DNA from 3 places in the Bacillus thuringiensis genome. Region 2 is predicted to be linked to each of the others. Evidence: predicted binding sites of a transcription regulator. Region 2 holds the regulator's gene; each other region holds the start of a gene.

Region 1 (5,204 bases), 570 kb from region 2:
ATTGATGGAAGAATTCAAAAAATAAATTAGTTTTTTATTAATCTCAAAAACAAATAGATTACCTGTACGCTATACTTCTTAATGTGCAGGTAATCTATTTTTTGTGGGTTTGAAATAAATCTTACCGTGGTCAATGGATATACTGTATAGATGCAGAGTGCCGAAAAAAAGTGAAGTAAACAAAAGTCGATATCCTGAACGTATAGGGGGGCTTTTTTGAAAAAACGGGACATATCGAACATCAACTAGGCTTAACGATGGATGTTAAAGATACAAATAATGAATTAGAGTTATGGTGTGCTAAGACGAAGGAAGGGAAGTGGCCGAAAGAAAATACGCATCGTGCAGGATATATCATTTGTTATCCAAAAGAATAGAGAAATATGACTGTTTATGCGTATGAGCCTTGGTATATTCGCTATGTAGGAGAAATTGCTAAAAAATATATAAGGAAAAACTAACTTTAGAGGAATATATGAGATAAGAAAGCCACAGTGAATTGAAAATCTGTATTTTTTGTTTAGGCAATAATATTTTATAAAATAGTAGGGTACTTTATTTTAATAGATTCAAAAACTGCCTATCTAAAAATTTGATAGGCAGTTTTTTTACTTTTTGGCAAAAAGTGAAATGATTTTATTATGTTTACACATATAGAAAATGTAATTATTCCAAACACCAATCATTGCCCTTCATTATTAGCAATAGGATAGCTACTTAAGGATAAAAAAGAATTCGCCAACTTTTGTGCAAAATGTAATGGGGGCTCTACCGATTGGACATGAATATACATAATTAAGGGATTCATGTACAGCCAGTGATTATGTAAAGCACTGACAATAATTCCTTGTTGTATAATTGATTGCATAAATGCAGGAATCTCTTCTTGTAGAACAGCGATTTCGCCTAAATTTAATGCATTACCATTTTGATCCAACGATTCAAAACTTACTCCGACGGGTACTACATTGGTACTCCGTTTTCCTTGAACAAGCACGCTAAAATCGCGGTGAAAAGACACCGAACAACCACCTTGACTTATTTTACTTTTTCCTTTAAGTATTGTAGCAAATTGTTCACAAATGAAATTAAGATTGTGCATAAATTCAATCCCTTTCTCGTACAAAATTATATAATTAGAGATTTGAATGTTTATTTTAAAAGAAATACAAGCTATAGTACTTGGCTATTCGGAACTTTATTGGAGGTGATTAATGTATCCGAGTTATTAAACTTACGATTTATGATAGTCTGTTCGAGATGTTATTATAAAAAATTCATAAAGTATGCACTTACATATTTTTAGTTTATGTAGATTAAATAAATATGTATTTAAATTTGAATGATAAAACTAGAAAAACAACGTTGAGAAAATAACCAATAATATTTTGTTTTCTATAAAAAAACACTACTAAAAAATGAGTTCTAAAATACCGTACCTATTCACGAAGAATTTAGTTGTTTCTCCCTGTATCTATTTATATTTTTCGGTATAGAAAACAATTCCTATGAATACAGAGGGAAATTCTTTAAGGTTTTCTTAGAATTTAGTAAAGGTTATTTTAACCAAAATTTTCATAGAAATACCTTCAAAAAGAACAAGAGTTCGTATATAATGAGAACAAACGTTCTTTATTTAGGAGTGATTACCTTGTATGATTATTTTCTTTTACCGAATCGTATTATTCTTTGTGTAGATCTTCGTAGCTTTTATGCGAGTGTATCATGTATTAAAAAAGGACTTGATCCAAGATATACAAAATTGGCTGTCGTAGGGGATGTGAATCAGAGCGGATCAATTGTATTAGCGGCAACACCGCCATTAAAAGCGTTAGGAATAAAGAAGATGGCTCGTTTGTACGAAATACCGAAGCGACCAGATATTATTATTGTGAATCCAATTATGCATACGTATATGAAGTGTTCAACTTTCATAACGGGTTTAGCTTTGCAGTATGTCGCGCCGGAAGATTTTCATCAATATAGTATCGATGAATTTTTTATGGATATGACTGCAAGCATTCATTTGTTTGCCAGTAATCCGCGCGAGTTCGCATTAAAGTTCAAGCGAGAAATATATGAACGCACACGGATTGAAAGTACGATTGGTATAGGGCCTAATTTATTATTGAGTAAAGTTGCGATGGATGTGGAAGCAAAAAAGAATAAAGATGGAATAGCGCAGTGGACGTATGACGATATACCCGAGAAGTTATGGGGCATTAGACCGCTTAGTAAATTTTGGGGTATATCGTATAAAACGGAAATGAAATTGAACCGAAAAGGTATACATACAATAGGGGAGTTAGCGCAGTACCCTTTGAAATATTTAAAGCAGTCGTTCGGTGTAATAGGAGAAGAATTACATTTACACAGTAACGGGATTGATTTTAGCAGAATAGCAGAAAAATACGTTCCTGCAACAACATCTATAGCGAAAAGCCAAATATTATTACGTGATTATTCGATAGAAGAGTTCATCGTTATTTTACTAGAGCACATAGAAGAAATTTGTTATAGGTTGAGGAGAGAAAAGAAATGCGCGCAAACAATTCATTTTTCGGTTGGATATAGCAAGGAATACGGCGGGGGAATAAAAAAGGCACATACGTTAAATAGAGCAACAAATTTAACAATGGATATATATAATGTTTGTACATATTTTTTATACGAGAGACATACAGGAGAACCAATTCGATCAATAAGTATCTCGCTAACCAATTTAATAAATGAAGGGGAAGAGCAAATTTCGCTTTTCGATAATATTGTACAAAGAGAAAAAGAAATGAGATTAACGAAAGTTATGGACGAAATTCGAACACGGTTTGGTAAGAACAGTATTTTACGAGGGATTTCCTACACAAGCGTCGCAACAGCAAGATATAGAAACACATTATTAGGAGGGCATAAATCGTGAAGAATGCTAACATGCCAAAAGGAAGAGGAATGGTGAAGTGGCAACCGTTTGCTAGTATGCCAGAGCAATTTGCAGTTATTAAAGAAATGATAAAGGAGCAAACGAAAGCCTCGCGTCCAATTGTAACGCAAGATGCAAAAGAAATGATTGAAAATAAGCTATTAACTTCATTTTTAGGTGAAGAAGAGGTTTTACTTACATATTATAAAGACGGCTATTTATATAAAAATTACATAACAGTCGTGGATATTAATCCATTAAATGAGACGATTACTTGTACAGATGCTTTTCATAATCAAAGACTGTTTAAGTTTGGTGATGTAATTGAAGTGAATTAGAGGGGGAAATAGAAGTGATGACATCTTCCTAACTTAATTATATCATGTAATTTACGTTCGAAATAGACTGTTTCTTCTCATTTACTGCTGTTACAATCAAGAACACATGAATAGTAAGGAGAGGTGCCAAATGAGTTCTTTCGTTCTCGATTTTCAGGAAATAGAAAAAACGCAGCTTTTTCTCGTTGGTGGAAAAGGATTGAATTTAGGGGAGTTATCCAATATTCAAGGGATACAAGTGCCAGAAGGATTTTGTGTTACAACGGTAGGGTATGAACAGGCCATCGGAAAAAATGAAGCGTTTCAAACTTTGTTGAATCAATTAGCAATGCTAAAAATTGAGGAACGAGATCAAATTGGTGAAATTAGTAAGAAGATTAGAGAAGTCATTATGGCGGTGGAAATTCCAGTTGATGTAGTGGAATTAGTAGCTCATTATCTTTCGCACTTTGGCGATGAACATGCGTATGCAGTGCGTTCGAGTGCTACTGCTGAAGATTTACCGTATGCCTCGTTTGCTGGTCAACAAGATACGTATTTAAATATTATTGGAAAAGAAAACATTTTGCAGCATATTAAAAAATGCTGGGCTTCTTTATTTACAGATCGAGCGGTTATATACCGAATGCAAAACGGTTTTGATCATAATCAAGTTTCTATATGTGTTGTCGTTCAAAAAATGGTTTTCCCTGAGGCTTCAGGGATTTTATTTACTGCGGATCCGATTACTTCGAATAGGAAGGTGTTATCAATCGATGCCAGCTTTGGACTTGGCGAGGCGCTAGTATCTGGATTGGTTTCTGCCGATAATTATAGGGTAAAAGAAGACGAAATCGTCGAAAAGGTCATCGCAACGAAAAAATTAGCCATCTATGGACGAAAAGAAGGCGGAACAGTGAGAAAGAAAATTGCTCCTAATCAGCAAAAAGTTCAAACACTTACTGAACAACAAATTTTACAACTAGCACGCATCGGAAGACAAATCGAAGCTTATTTTGGTTGTCCACAAGATATTGAATGGTGCTTAGTTGATGATACATTTTATATAGTCCAAAGTAGGCCGATTACGACTTTATATCCAATTCCAGAAGTAAATGATGGGGAAAATCACGTGTATGTATCGGTTGGTCACCAGCAAATGATGACGGATGCGATGAAACCATTAGGTTTATCTTTTTTCCTGTTAACGACTAGTGCACCTATGTGTAAAGCTGGAGGAAGACTATTTGTTGATGCTACGCAAAGATTAGCTTCACCTGCTAGCAGAGATTACTTAATCAACACTTTAGGCAAATCAGATCCGCTCATACGAGATGCATTAACGACTGTAATTGAGCGAGAGAATTTTATTAAATTGTTATCGGATGATGAAAAAGAAAAGAATCTTAGTAAAAGTGTGCCACCTGCAAATTCGCAGCCACAACATGAAAACGATCCAGAAATCGTTACGGATTTAATAAAGAATAGCCAATCATCAATAGAAGAGTTAAAACGAAACATGCAAACGAAATCAGGGGTGGATGTACTTGATTTTATTTTAGAAGACATTCAGCAATTAAAGAAAGTATTATTTAGTCCGCAAAGTATAGCTATTATTATGGCAGGTATGAATGCTTCGACATGGATCAATGAAAAGATGGAACAATGGTTAGGTGAAAAAAACGCAGCAGACACGCTTTCTCAATCCGTACAAAATAATATTACGTCAGAAATGGGGCTAGCGTTATTGGATGTGGCAGATGTGATTCGGCCGTATCCAGAAGTCATTGCGTATTTACAGCATGTAGAAGATGATAGCTTTTTAGATGAATTAGTTCAGTTTAAAGGCGGGGAGAAAGCTCGAGATGCAATCGATGCTTTTCTAAATAAATATGGAATGAGATGTAGCGGAGAAATCGACATTACGAAAACGCGCTGGAGTGAACAGCCAGCTACAATTATACCGATGA
Region 2 (5,204 bases):
CAAGATAACTCCCCAGCAGAACTTGGTTTAGCTAAAATTTCTACTCTTATAAAAAAAGAACGTTCCCAAAATATAAACGTTCTTTTAATTGATAATGGCGACTTTATTCAAGGAACACCATTTACTTATCATTATGTTACATACGAAAAAAACAAAAAAAACCCAATGTCCTTATTAGCGAATCACTTACAGTATGACGCTGCAATTATCGGCAATCATGAATTTAATTACGGAATGGATATATTAAATAATGCTGTGACTACTGCGAACTTCCCGTACCTATCAGCAAATATTTTAGATAAAAACATAAAAAAACCCTATTTCGGAAAACCTTATATAATCAAACAGATTGAATCCAATATAAAAATTGCTATTTTAGGGGTAACAACACATTACATCCCAAATTGGGAACAGGCCCATCACATTAAAGATTTACTATTTGAAGATGCATTAAAGACTACAAAAAAATGGGTTTCTTATATTCACGAACATGAGAAACCAGATTTATTAGTCGTAGCCTATCACGGTGGATTCGAAAGAGATTTACAAACTGGGGAACCGACTGAAGTGTTAACAGGTGAAAACCAAGGATATGCAATGTGCCATGAAATTGAAGGTATAGACCTTTTACTAACAGGTCATCAACACCGAGAAATTTCTCACACAATGGCTAACGGTATAACAATTTTACAGACCGGATGCAATGGACACTCAGTTGGAAAAGTAAAAGTAACATTCGAAAAAACAAAACATAAATGGGTGAAAAAAGAGAGCTCTTCTGAATTATTATCTGTACAAGGAGTTGAAGCGGACCAAAATGTAATTTCATTGGTAGCCGATTACGAAGAGAAAACACAAAAGTGGCTTGATCAACCTATTGGAATCATTCAGGGAGACATGCAAATTTCAGATGCTATGCAAACTCGTTTGCATGATCATCCTTTTATCGAATTTATAAATAAAATACAGATGGATATAGCTAATGTATCAATTTCTTGTACAAGTTTGTTCCATAATACATCTCCAGGTTTTCCGGAACATGTAACAATGCGTGACATCGTTTCTAATTATATTTATCCAAACACATTAAAAGTAATTAGAATAACTGGAGCAGATATAAAAGATGCTCTTGAACTCTCTGCTTCTTATTTCACATTAAAAACAGATGGGTCCATCATCGTAAGTCCTACCTACATAGAACCAAAGCCACAACATTATAATTACGATATGTGGGAAGGGATTTCATACGTATTAAACATTTCAAAACCAATTGGTGAAAGAGTAGAATCTTTACAGCATAACAGTGTTCCTCTTAATATGAATGAAGAATATGACGTTGTAATGAATAATTATCGTGCAAGTGGCGGTGGAAATTTCTTTATGTTTCAAAACAAACCGGTAGTAAAAGATATACCAACAGATATGTCTGAACTTATCGCTAATTATATATTGGAACATAAAACGATAGAAGCAACAGTTAATAACAACTGGAAAGTTATTAAATAACGATTTTTACAAATAAAAAAAGATGGGCTTCGCCCATCTTTTAATTTAATTTTGCATTATCTTGCTTTTTTAAAGCTTTTAATTTCGTCGGTGTAACATCTGTACCTTCTTCGTTAACAACTTTAATTCCTTTAAGTTCGTTTAACATATTTTGACGAAATCCTTTTAAATATTGTTCACGTAGCGATTGACGCTCACGTTGCTCTTCTTCAGTTAAACCTTCAGCTTTTGCTTTTTTCGCTAAGAAGTTAATGCGTTCAACGAGTTCGTGATTAATCATCTCGAATCCCCCTTCTAATCAAAACTGATTATTATCATACAATAGTTACTCTTCTTTATCAAGCAATTGCTTCGTATACTCTACATATCTACGATGTACAGTCGCCTTTGAAACATTATGACCAAATCCACGTAGTGTTGCTGCAATTTCTTCAAACGTGAGTTCACTTTTTCGCAAACGTACAATTTCCTCAATTGGCACTTCTTTTTTCTCTCTTCCTACACTTAAATGCCGATTTTTTAAATTTTTTTCTGGACGATAGCCTTTTTCTACTGCACGTTGCATACCTCGTTTAATTTTCAAATTATGAATCTTTCTTTGATATTCTTCAACAATACCAATAATATCTAATACCATCGAATCAGAATCCGACAATTGTAATTCACCATTATGTGTATGCGTATATACTTTTATACCTTCTTTATGTAAACAATGCATTAATGCGATTTTCGCATTTCCTCTACCAAGTCGCGTTTCATCTTGTATAAGTAACACATCAATTTGTTCGTCTCGAATTGTATCCAACACCTCTAATATACCGTCACGCTCAATTGTATATCCACTAGCCTGCTCTTCAATCACCTTAGAAACATTCATTTGATAGCGCTCAGCTAAATGCAATAATTCATCTTTTTGACGTAATAATGATGTTTCTTGTGCTTCTTTCGTTGTACTCACACGTGCATAAATAATTGCATTCATTTTGAACCCCTCTTTCTCCCTATTATTTCCCTATAGTGTAACATAAATCAGCCATTTGTTCGAACTTATGTTTGTAGAATGTTTTTTCACATGTTATACTTATTAATAAGAAAAATGAAAGAAAACGAGGTGTTAGAAAACATGGAAAAGTTAACGAAACGCCAGCAAGACATTCTCGACTTTATTAAGCTAAAAGTACAAGAAAAAGGATATCCACCTTCCGTACGTGAAATCGGTCAAGCAGTCGGCCTCGCTTCTAGTTCTACAGTGCACGGACATTTATCACGATTAGAAGAAAAAGGATACATTCGACGCGATCCAACGAAACCACGAGCGATTGAAATTTTAGGCGTAGACCGAATCGATACAGAAACACAATCTGTTATTCAAGTTCCAATTGTCGGAAAAGTTACTGCTGGTTTACCAATTACAGCTGTCGAAAGCGTAGAGGAACATTTCCCACTTCCAGCTAGTATTGTTGCTGGAGCAGACCAAGTGTTCATGTTACGTATTTCTGGAGATAGTATGATTGAAGCTGGTATTTTCGATGGAGATTTAGTTGTTGTTCGCCAACAACAGTCTGCATATAATGGTGAAATTGTAGTCGCTTTAACAGAAGATAACGAAGCAACTGTTAAACGTTTCTATAAAGAAAAAGACCATTTCCGTCTACAACCAGAAAACTCTTCATTAGAACCTATCATTTTAAAACAAGTGTCAGTTATCGGGAAAGTAATTGGCGTATATCGTGATTTACATTAAAAATAACAAAAGAAGATAATTACCTTATTTATATACGGTAATTATCTTCTTTTTTGTATTTTGATAGATTTCCATACATTCTATTTCTTATTAGCGAGTTTCAATCGTCACATCTCCAGCAGCCGTTTTACCGCTAATCTTTTTACTACCATTTCCAATTGTTACGTTATTATTTTCTTCATTAAAAATTGTTACATCTCCGGCAGCACTTTGCCCAGTAATTACCGCATCTTGTGGTTTTTCCGATAAAGTAATATCTATATCTCCCGCAGTTGAACTTGCTTCTAGATTATACTTAGAATCATGATCTTGAATATTTATTTCCCCACTTGTTGTTTTTGCGGTCACTTTCCCTAATACCTTCTTAAAGTTCACCTCACCAGCTTTTGTCGATCCCTCCACATTCTTAGCCGTTACTTGTTTCAACTCTACTTCTCCAGCAAGTGTTCTAACACTTACGCTATCACTTTTCACATCACTCATTTCGATTTGTCCGGCAGATGAATTTACTTTTACATCTTGGTAGGAGCGTTCGGGCACAAGGAGAGTCAATTTAGACGTTTGAAACCTAAAATCGTAAAAAGAAAAATCAAATGAAGCACCTTTTTCTCTTTCCCCAATAATTTTTAATGTGTCACCATCTTCTGCGATACGAATCTCTTGTTTACGTACATCTCCTGATTGCTTGATATAAAAAGAAGAGTCAGGAGATTTTCGGACAATAATATCCCCGGCATCTAACTTAACTTCTATATTTTTTAATGTTTCGTTTTTAATTATATTTTCTTTATCGCCTTTTTCAGCAGTTTGTACTGCTTTTTCATATGTTTGGGAAATTCCTATTACTCCAATAATGATACAAGCGATAGCGATTAAAAATAGTTTTTTCATCATTTACTCTCCTTTTATCATTTTGAAGTTCCATATTACATATCGTACACACAATCTCTTAAACCACTTTGTACTATAAAAAGCGATAATACATAATAATAAACCTACTCCAACAAACGTTATACTAACGAAAAGATCCAACCATATAAAAGTACCCATAAATACTTTTCCAATCACGAAAAATGGTGTTACTACACTAGCAATACCACCAATCCAAAAAGAAAATATAAAAGCAATAATTGCGACTAACGGGCCTAACACAATAATAAAATTAAACAAACTAAGTCCAATCGCTGCCATAACAGCTCTTGTCACATTTGAAGTCGATGGATTTTTTTTCATTTCATCGAAGCGATACATCGCAAGTAATTCTTTTGCGATTACTTTCGGAGAACCAAGGCCCTGTATTATTTCTGATTCAGTTTTCCCCTCTTCTATCCCAAATTGAAAGTGCTCTTCATAATCCGATAAAATATCTTGCCTCTCCTCCTCTGGTAACTTTCTAAGATAACTTGATAATTCTTTAAGAAACCCTTCTTTACTCATCCCATTCCACCCCTTCAATAATTTCTTGTACCCCTTTCGCAAAATCACGCCATTCTGTTACTAACAAATGAAATTGCGTTTCCCCTTGCTCTGTTAATTGATAATATTTACGAGGTGGCCCTTCCGTAGATTCCTTTAAATACGTTTGAAAATACCCTTCTTTCGTCAAACGGCGTAATAAAGGGTATACTGACCCTTCCGATATTAAAAATTTATTAGAAATTTGCTGAACAAGTTCATAACCGTAACTATCTTTACGTTTTACAAGTGCTAATACACAAAGTTCAAGCACACCTTTTTTAAACTGAACGTTCAAGTGCCATCCTCCTTTCCTATCTTAGTACTGTTCAATACACGGTACCTGTTTTATCCATAATATACCACTTAGTATTATTTATTGCAAGGTACTAAGCTATATTTATTCCCTAAATTTAGAAAATGAACTAACGAACCCCTGAATAAGACTGCGTTATAACTAAGCATCATTCAAGGTTTCATTTCATTTACATTAGACTTC
Region 3 (5,204 bases), 1.4 Mb from region 2:
TTCCTATCGCTTGTATCCAAATACCAATGAGTGCAATTATTCTCTCATCCTTCTTATCAAAAATACTATCTTCATTTTCTCTCTCATCTTTCAATACATTTGAAACACCTTGATACGCTTGTAATCCAGCACCTAAACTTTGCATGGAGTTACCTAATATAATAATTTTCTGTAATACATTTATATCTATCAAAGCTGCTTCTACTCCTAAAAAAGCACCGATTGATTGTAAACTGTTCCCTGTAATGATAAGATAATCATTTTCTTTCAATTGTTCATTTATATTAAAATATGTTCCTATTACAGTTGATATATTCCCTAATGCTAATAACTCAATTCCTATTCGATCAAGTAATTTACTTTGATTCTCTAAGCCTATATTTTGCTTTTCCCTTTTTTCTTCCCCGTCATTATACTTGCTCGCAATGATTTGTAATATATACCCGAGGGCTTGTAATGAGCTTCCTACAATAACAAGATCCGATTCAACTTTCTCTTCTCCAATAAACCCTCTTGTCGTTCCAATTGCAGCTGTAAGGTTCCCTCCTACTTGAAACCATGCCCCTGTCACTTTTAAACCGCTTGGATTCATTTTTATCACCTATTTAAATATTTTCTAAACCTTTCAAAATAAAGAGAAACTTTAATCAGTGGTTTTTTCTTCATCCTCCGCCTAAATTATTTGCTTTCGCTGAATTTTGAGGTGGGGGTCTTACTGACTGGCAAATAGCGGGATAAACAAATTCCATCCTTAATCTTTTATTTTATTTTTCAGATGTAATTTTGTGAATGATATAATGTGTTACTAATATAAAAAAGCACCTTAAAGGTGCTTTTTTATATGCATGCTGGGCATGTCAATGAATCTCCATTTTCATCTATTGTTATATTCAATATATATTGAATTGCTTTATGTGACCAAGTTTCAGGTGTAGGTGATTCATTTATATATTGTGGCGCACATGACTTCAGCATTGGAGTGCTAATACTCCCTCCAGGATCTAAAGCAACTACAGCCATGCCATGGGGTAATTCCAGTGCCATAGATTTAGTGATACCTTCAATTGCAAATTTCGAGGCACAATATGGCGCAAGCTCAGCTTCACCTTCTCTCCCCCAACTAGAACTCATATTAATGATAATTCCTTCTTTCCTAGCTACCATTGCGGGAACAAACGCTCTTATTACATTTACTACACCATTCACGTTTACATTCATTACATTTTCGAATTCTTGAGCCGTAATTTTCCAAAGTTGTGCATTTTGATTTACAATCGATGCATTATTTATTATAAGATCGGGAGCCGTATGTCTATTAAGTATATAATTTGCCCAATTGTTAACTTGCTGAGAATCTGAAACATCAATTACTTGGAAATCATGTATTTTACTGTACTGTTTTTTCAGTTCTTCAATTTTATCTTTTGAACGTCCACAACCATATATGTTCCACCCTAATTCATGAAATCGATCAACCATCGCACGTCCTAGCCCTTGTGTCACGCCTGTAATAATTACAGATTTACTAATTTCTTTTCGCTTCATTTCTCTCATCCTCCTTCCCTATATCTTACTCTCTTCATTTTTATTCAGCCATTTACTAAAGTATCAACTCAACTCATACTTTAGTAATGGTTTTGATATTGCATACATAAACAAAAAAGTAACCATCATGGTTACTTTTTGCTATATATCTAAAAATTCATTGTTTATTTCATTATTGTTTTTACATTTCAACTTCTCTTTTCCACATTTCTCACATTGATACATATAAAGTGAAACTTTAATCAGTGAGGGTTTTGTTCATCCTCCACTGATTATTAGTTGAACCAATCGAGCTGCCCGGCAAATAGCGGGATAAACTACACCTAGTGTACTTTTTCAAAAATTTTCATTATCCTGCATCTTAATAAAAATATATTTATGTTTACAATGCGATTCACTCAAATAATTTTTAAACCACTTTTTCAACACAACACATTCCATCCTTATGATAGAACCTTTATTTAGCTGCCTTATTACATACTTTTATTTAAATATTCAATCTCATGTTGCAATTTTTTAAATTGCTCAAAATGCATGGTAATAGATTGGCTACTACCATAATCAACATTTTGTTTCACTAATATAACACCCGTATCATGAAAAAGCGCTTCAAGTTCTTTCCTAATAGACACTTTCGCAATATGAGCTGTTTTAATTGCAGATAAAATTGCAATTTCATTAAACTTTAATTTTATTTCATTTGGACAAAATGCGTCTTCAACTAATATAACTTCATTACTATAAATTAGTGCAACAAGATTACTTGATTTGGCATCTGTTAAATCAACTTTTTTCATAATATCTTTCATTACATTTTGCCTCCTTTATTTTCGTATATATCAATTATACAAATTTTTTTAAAAAATTACTCAACTTTATTATATTAATTTTAACACACTTTTATTGAAATCCATGCTCCAAACGTTTTACTGTTCCACAATTTTTATTATATGAACCATCTGGACTATACCTCCATATAGTAATGTTAACAACTTATTATAAAGCAGGTGAAAATTATGCCATCAGTTGTAGGGAATTTAGTTGTACAAAATAGTAATGGTTCATTTAACTTAGGTGATTTCTACAACGTTTCTCCGAAAGAAAATACGAAAGCTTATAATGGTTCCGGCGCATCAAACGTTGGCTTTGTTGTTAATACTTTTAGCGGTGTTAGTGCGACCAATACATTTGATTCTGACCTTGCAGATCAAAACCAAGTGGGTACAGCCTAATCTTATGTTCAACTTTCTGTATAGAAAATTTAAATTTGTCTATACTATAATCAGGCTGTTTGACAGCTCTTGTTGATTTTGGAGTACCCTATCTTTTTCTCCCTTTCCCTGGGGCTCAGCAGCTAGCACGAAGCTAGCTGCTTTTTCTTGTATTATTTGTTTCATAAATCAGAAATAAAAGAAGCTGCCATTTAATATTCAGCTTCTTTTACGTTATTTCAATAATATCCATAGCGTTAAATACATAAGTTTTATAAAAGGCGTCTGTACAAATTACAATTTGTTTTACCGGATTGATATGTACAACTGTCATATAGCTTGTTAATATGTAGCCATCTTCAAAATATGTTACCAATATTTCTTTCTCAGACAGTAATGACGTTAATAATTTATCAGAAATTCTCTCTTTTGCTTCGTTTGTTAAAAGCGGTTTTTGTACTTTTAATTTCTCTCCAATAATCTTTCTCATATTTAAAAGTTGTTCGGACATTACTGTAAACGGAACCCACTCTCTTTCTTCTTTTTGTATCTTTACATCGTTCATTTTTTATCTCCTTGATCATTTATACATTTATTTAGCCATACTATCCCTTAGTTATTTTTAATACTCACTAAACTCGGATTTACTTCTAAACTATAATTAGGTTACCCTCTCAAAAGAACATTCGTTCTTATTACACACGAACTTACGTTCTTTTGAGAAGAGCCATACTTATTATTTTTTAACAAAAAACAAAATTTTAATTATCTCCATACTTTTTTCCTTTATCAAATAAACTTCTCATTTTTTATGTAAAATGCATATAACAACTAAAAGGCGACTTCACACAAAGTGAAATCGCCTGTTTCTAAAAAATATTTCAAATTTTATTTTTCTATCCTAACTAATGTTCTTTCTGGAATACATAATTCATCTATATTAAAATGATTTATTTTTAATTTCAATTCCCCTACTCGTTCCTTATCTTCATCACCAACCCAACAACTAAATAATTCGAAATAGTCTCCATCTTCCGAATAGCCTTCCATAATCTTGCATAAAGTTAAAATTTTTTCTTTCGCTTCTTTTTTTCCTTTACGTTTTGCCACTCGACAAGTTCAATTCCCCAACTAGTTGAAACCTCATATGTGTAATTTGTTTGGAATTGATACTCATGTACAATTTCAAGCATACTTTCATCTGCAAAACACGGTCCAAAAACAATTACATCATTAGAATCTGGATCCGTTAACGGAATTTCTACATTACAGCCTATGTAACTTGCTAAACTCATTTTATACTCCTCCAATATTCGTATAAAAATACTTCATAGTATATTTGTTTACTCAAATATAAAATCCCTGCCTAAACAAAAAAGTTTTAAATTTTTTCGTTTATTAACCATCTATAACTGAAAACATATGCTATGATGAACGAACTCACAAAGCATAAGAAAAGAGAGCATTTACAACACTCTCTTTTCTTACATACTCTATGAAACTTTACAAAACTGAATCAGTGATTTTTATTATTACATTTCATTACATATACTTAGGTTGTACTATTATATGTAACTCTCTCTCTGTATCCGCTTTTTTCGGATGACGAAAATAATTAAGTTCGTACTTTAACACTTTATACTCAACAATCCCGATTTTAATCCCTTTCGTTTCTTTTAATATAGCTAATAAATCACTTACATTTTCATCATATGACTCAAAAATTTTCGCGCGGCCCTCTCCTTGAAAGATTACTTTCATATATTCTCCCCACCTTAATTTATTGATGTGGTAAATGACGCGTTTAAAACGATTCATTCTTTATCCTAAAATTTTCACACCAAAAAGAACATCCTTTCCATTCGAATGCTCAGCTTTTTACTAATTATCCATGTTAAATATTTATTCAAAAACATTATATGTATTATTTTTCAAATTATGTTCGATATCCATTATTAAAGGATAAATATATGTAACACCCTTGCATAATGAAAACCGTATAATATACACTTTCGTTGAAATAATTATAGCACCTTTAATTACCATCCATAATTTCCCATTGTAATTCTTAATATTTAAATGTAATATTGTATTGTCTTACTATCTATTTATAACTCACACACTAATTAGAAAAGGGAACTCTATATGAGTTCCCTTTTCTAATTATGATTACAATCATTATTTCTTTTCTAGAAATTTAAATGTATCTTTAAATTCTTTATTATTCACTTTAATATCAGCATCTTTCAATAAATCATTGACTACTTGTTGTTTCCATTTACCTGTCGTATCTTGTAGTCTTTGTTGTTCTAAATCTTTACGAATTTTTTCCTTTACTTCATCAAATGGCTTTAATTCTTTTTTATCCGTCACTTTAATAATATGGTAACCGTAAGTTGTTTTAACTGGATCACTTACTTGGCCTGCATCTAATTTATACGCAGCTTC

What was found. The regulator LexA, encoded in region 2, represses DNA repair genes until DNA is damaged. The targets are predictions, from matches to a motif close to CGAACATATGTTCG.
Region 1: the regulator LexA is predicted to act here: its motif matches at 1,596-1,609, upstream of AC241_RS15470 (Y-family DNA polymerase).
Region 3: the regulator LexA is predicted to act here: its motif matches at 3,459-3,472, upstream of AC241_RS11430 (YolD-like family protein).

The regions. Positions count from the first base shown of each region.
Region 1 is NZ_CP012099.1:2,983,064-2,988,267, reverse strand. Features, by position in the region: gene AC241_RS15480 (bifunctional metallophosphatase/5'-nucleotidase) at 1-30, shown strand, start outside; partial or broken gene AC241_RS33015 (M15 family metallopeptidase) at 213-484, shown strand; gene AC241_RS15475 (DUF1259 domain-containing protein) at 683-1,102, opposite strand; gene AC241_RS15470 (Y-family DNA polymerase) at 1,652-2,917, shown strand; gene AC241_RS15465 (YolD-like family protein) at 2,914-3,255, shown strand; gene ppsA (phosphoenolpyruvate synthase) at 3,386-5,204, shown strand, end outside.
Region 2 is NZ_CP012099.1:3,548,505-3,553,708, forward strand. Features, by position in the region: gene AC241_RS18185 (bifunctional metallophosphatase/5'-nucleotidase) at 1-1,506, shown strand, start outside; gene AC241_RS18190 (DUF896 domain-containing protein) at 1,547-1,786, opposite strand; gene AC241_RS18195 (YneB family resolvase-like protein) at 1,832-2,488, opposite strand; gene lexA (transcriptional repressor LexA) at 2,630-3,250, shown strand; gene AC241_RS18205 (DUF4097 family beta strand repeat-containing protein) at 3,341-4,144, opposite strand; gene AC241_RS18210 (DUF1700 domain-containing protein) at 4,145-4,687, opposite strand; gene AC241_RS18215 (PadR family transcriptional regulator) at 4,680-5,003, opposite strand.
Region 3 is NZ_CP012099.1:2,184,301-2,189,504, reverse strand. Features, by position in the region: gene AC241_RS11450 (DUF6944 family repetitive protein) at 1-592, opposite strand, end outside; gene AC241_RS11445 (SDR family oxidoreductase) at 838-1,545, opposite strand; partial or broken gene AC241_RS35880 (hypothetical protein) at 1,687-1,974, opposite strand; gene AC241_RS11440 (hypothetical protein) at 2,019-2,354, opposite strand; gene gerPF (spore germination protein GerPF) at 2,562-2,777, shown strand; gene AC241_RS11430 (YolD-like family protein) at 2,986-3,321, opposite strand; gene AC241_RS35150 (hypothetical protein) at 3,645-3,806, opposite strand; gene AC241_RS35145 (KH domain-containing protein) at 3,821-4,051, opposite strand; gene AC241_RS11420 (hypothetical protein) at 4,299-4,517, opposite strand; gene AC241_RS11415 (peptidylprolyl isomerase PrsA) at 4,935-5,204, opposite strand, start outside.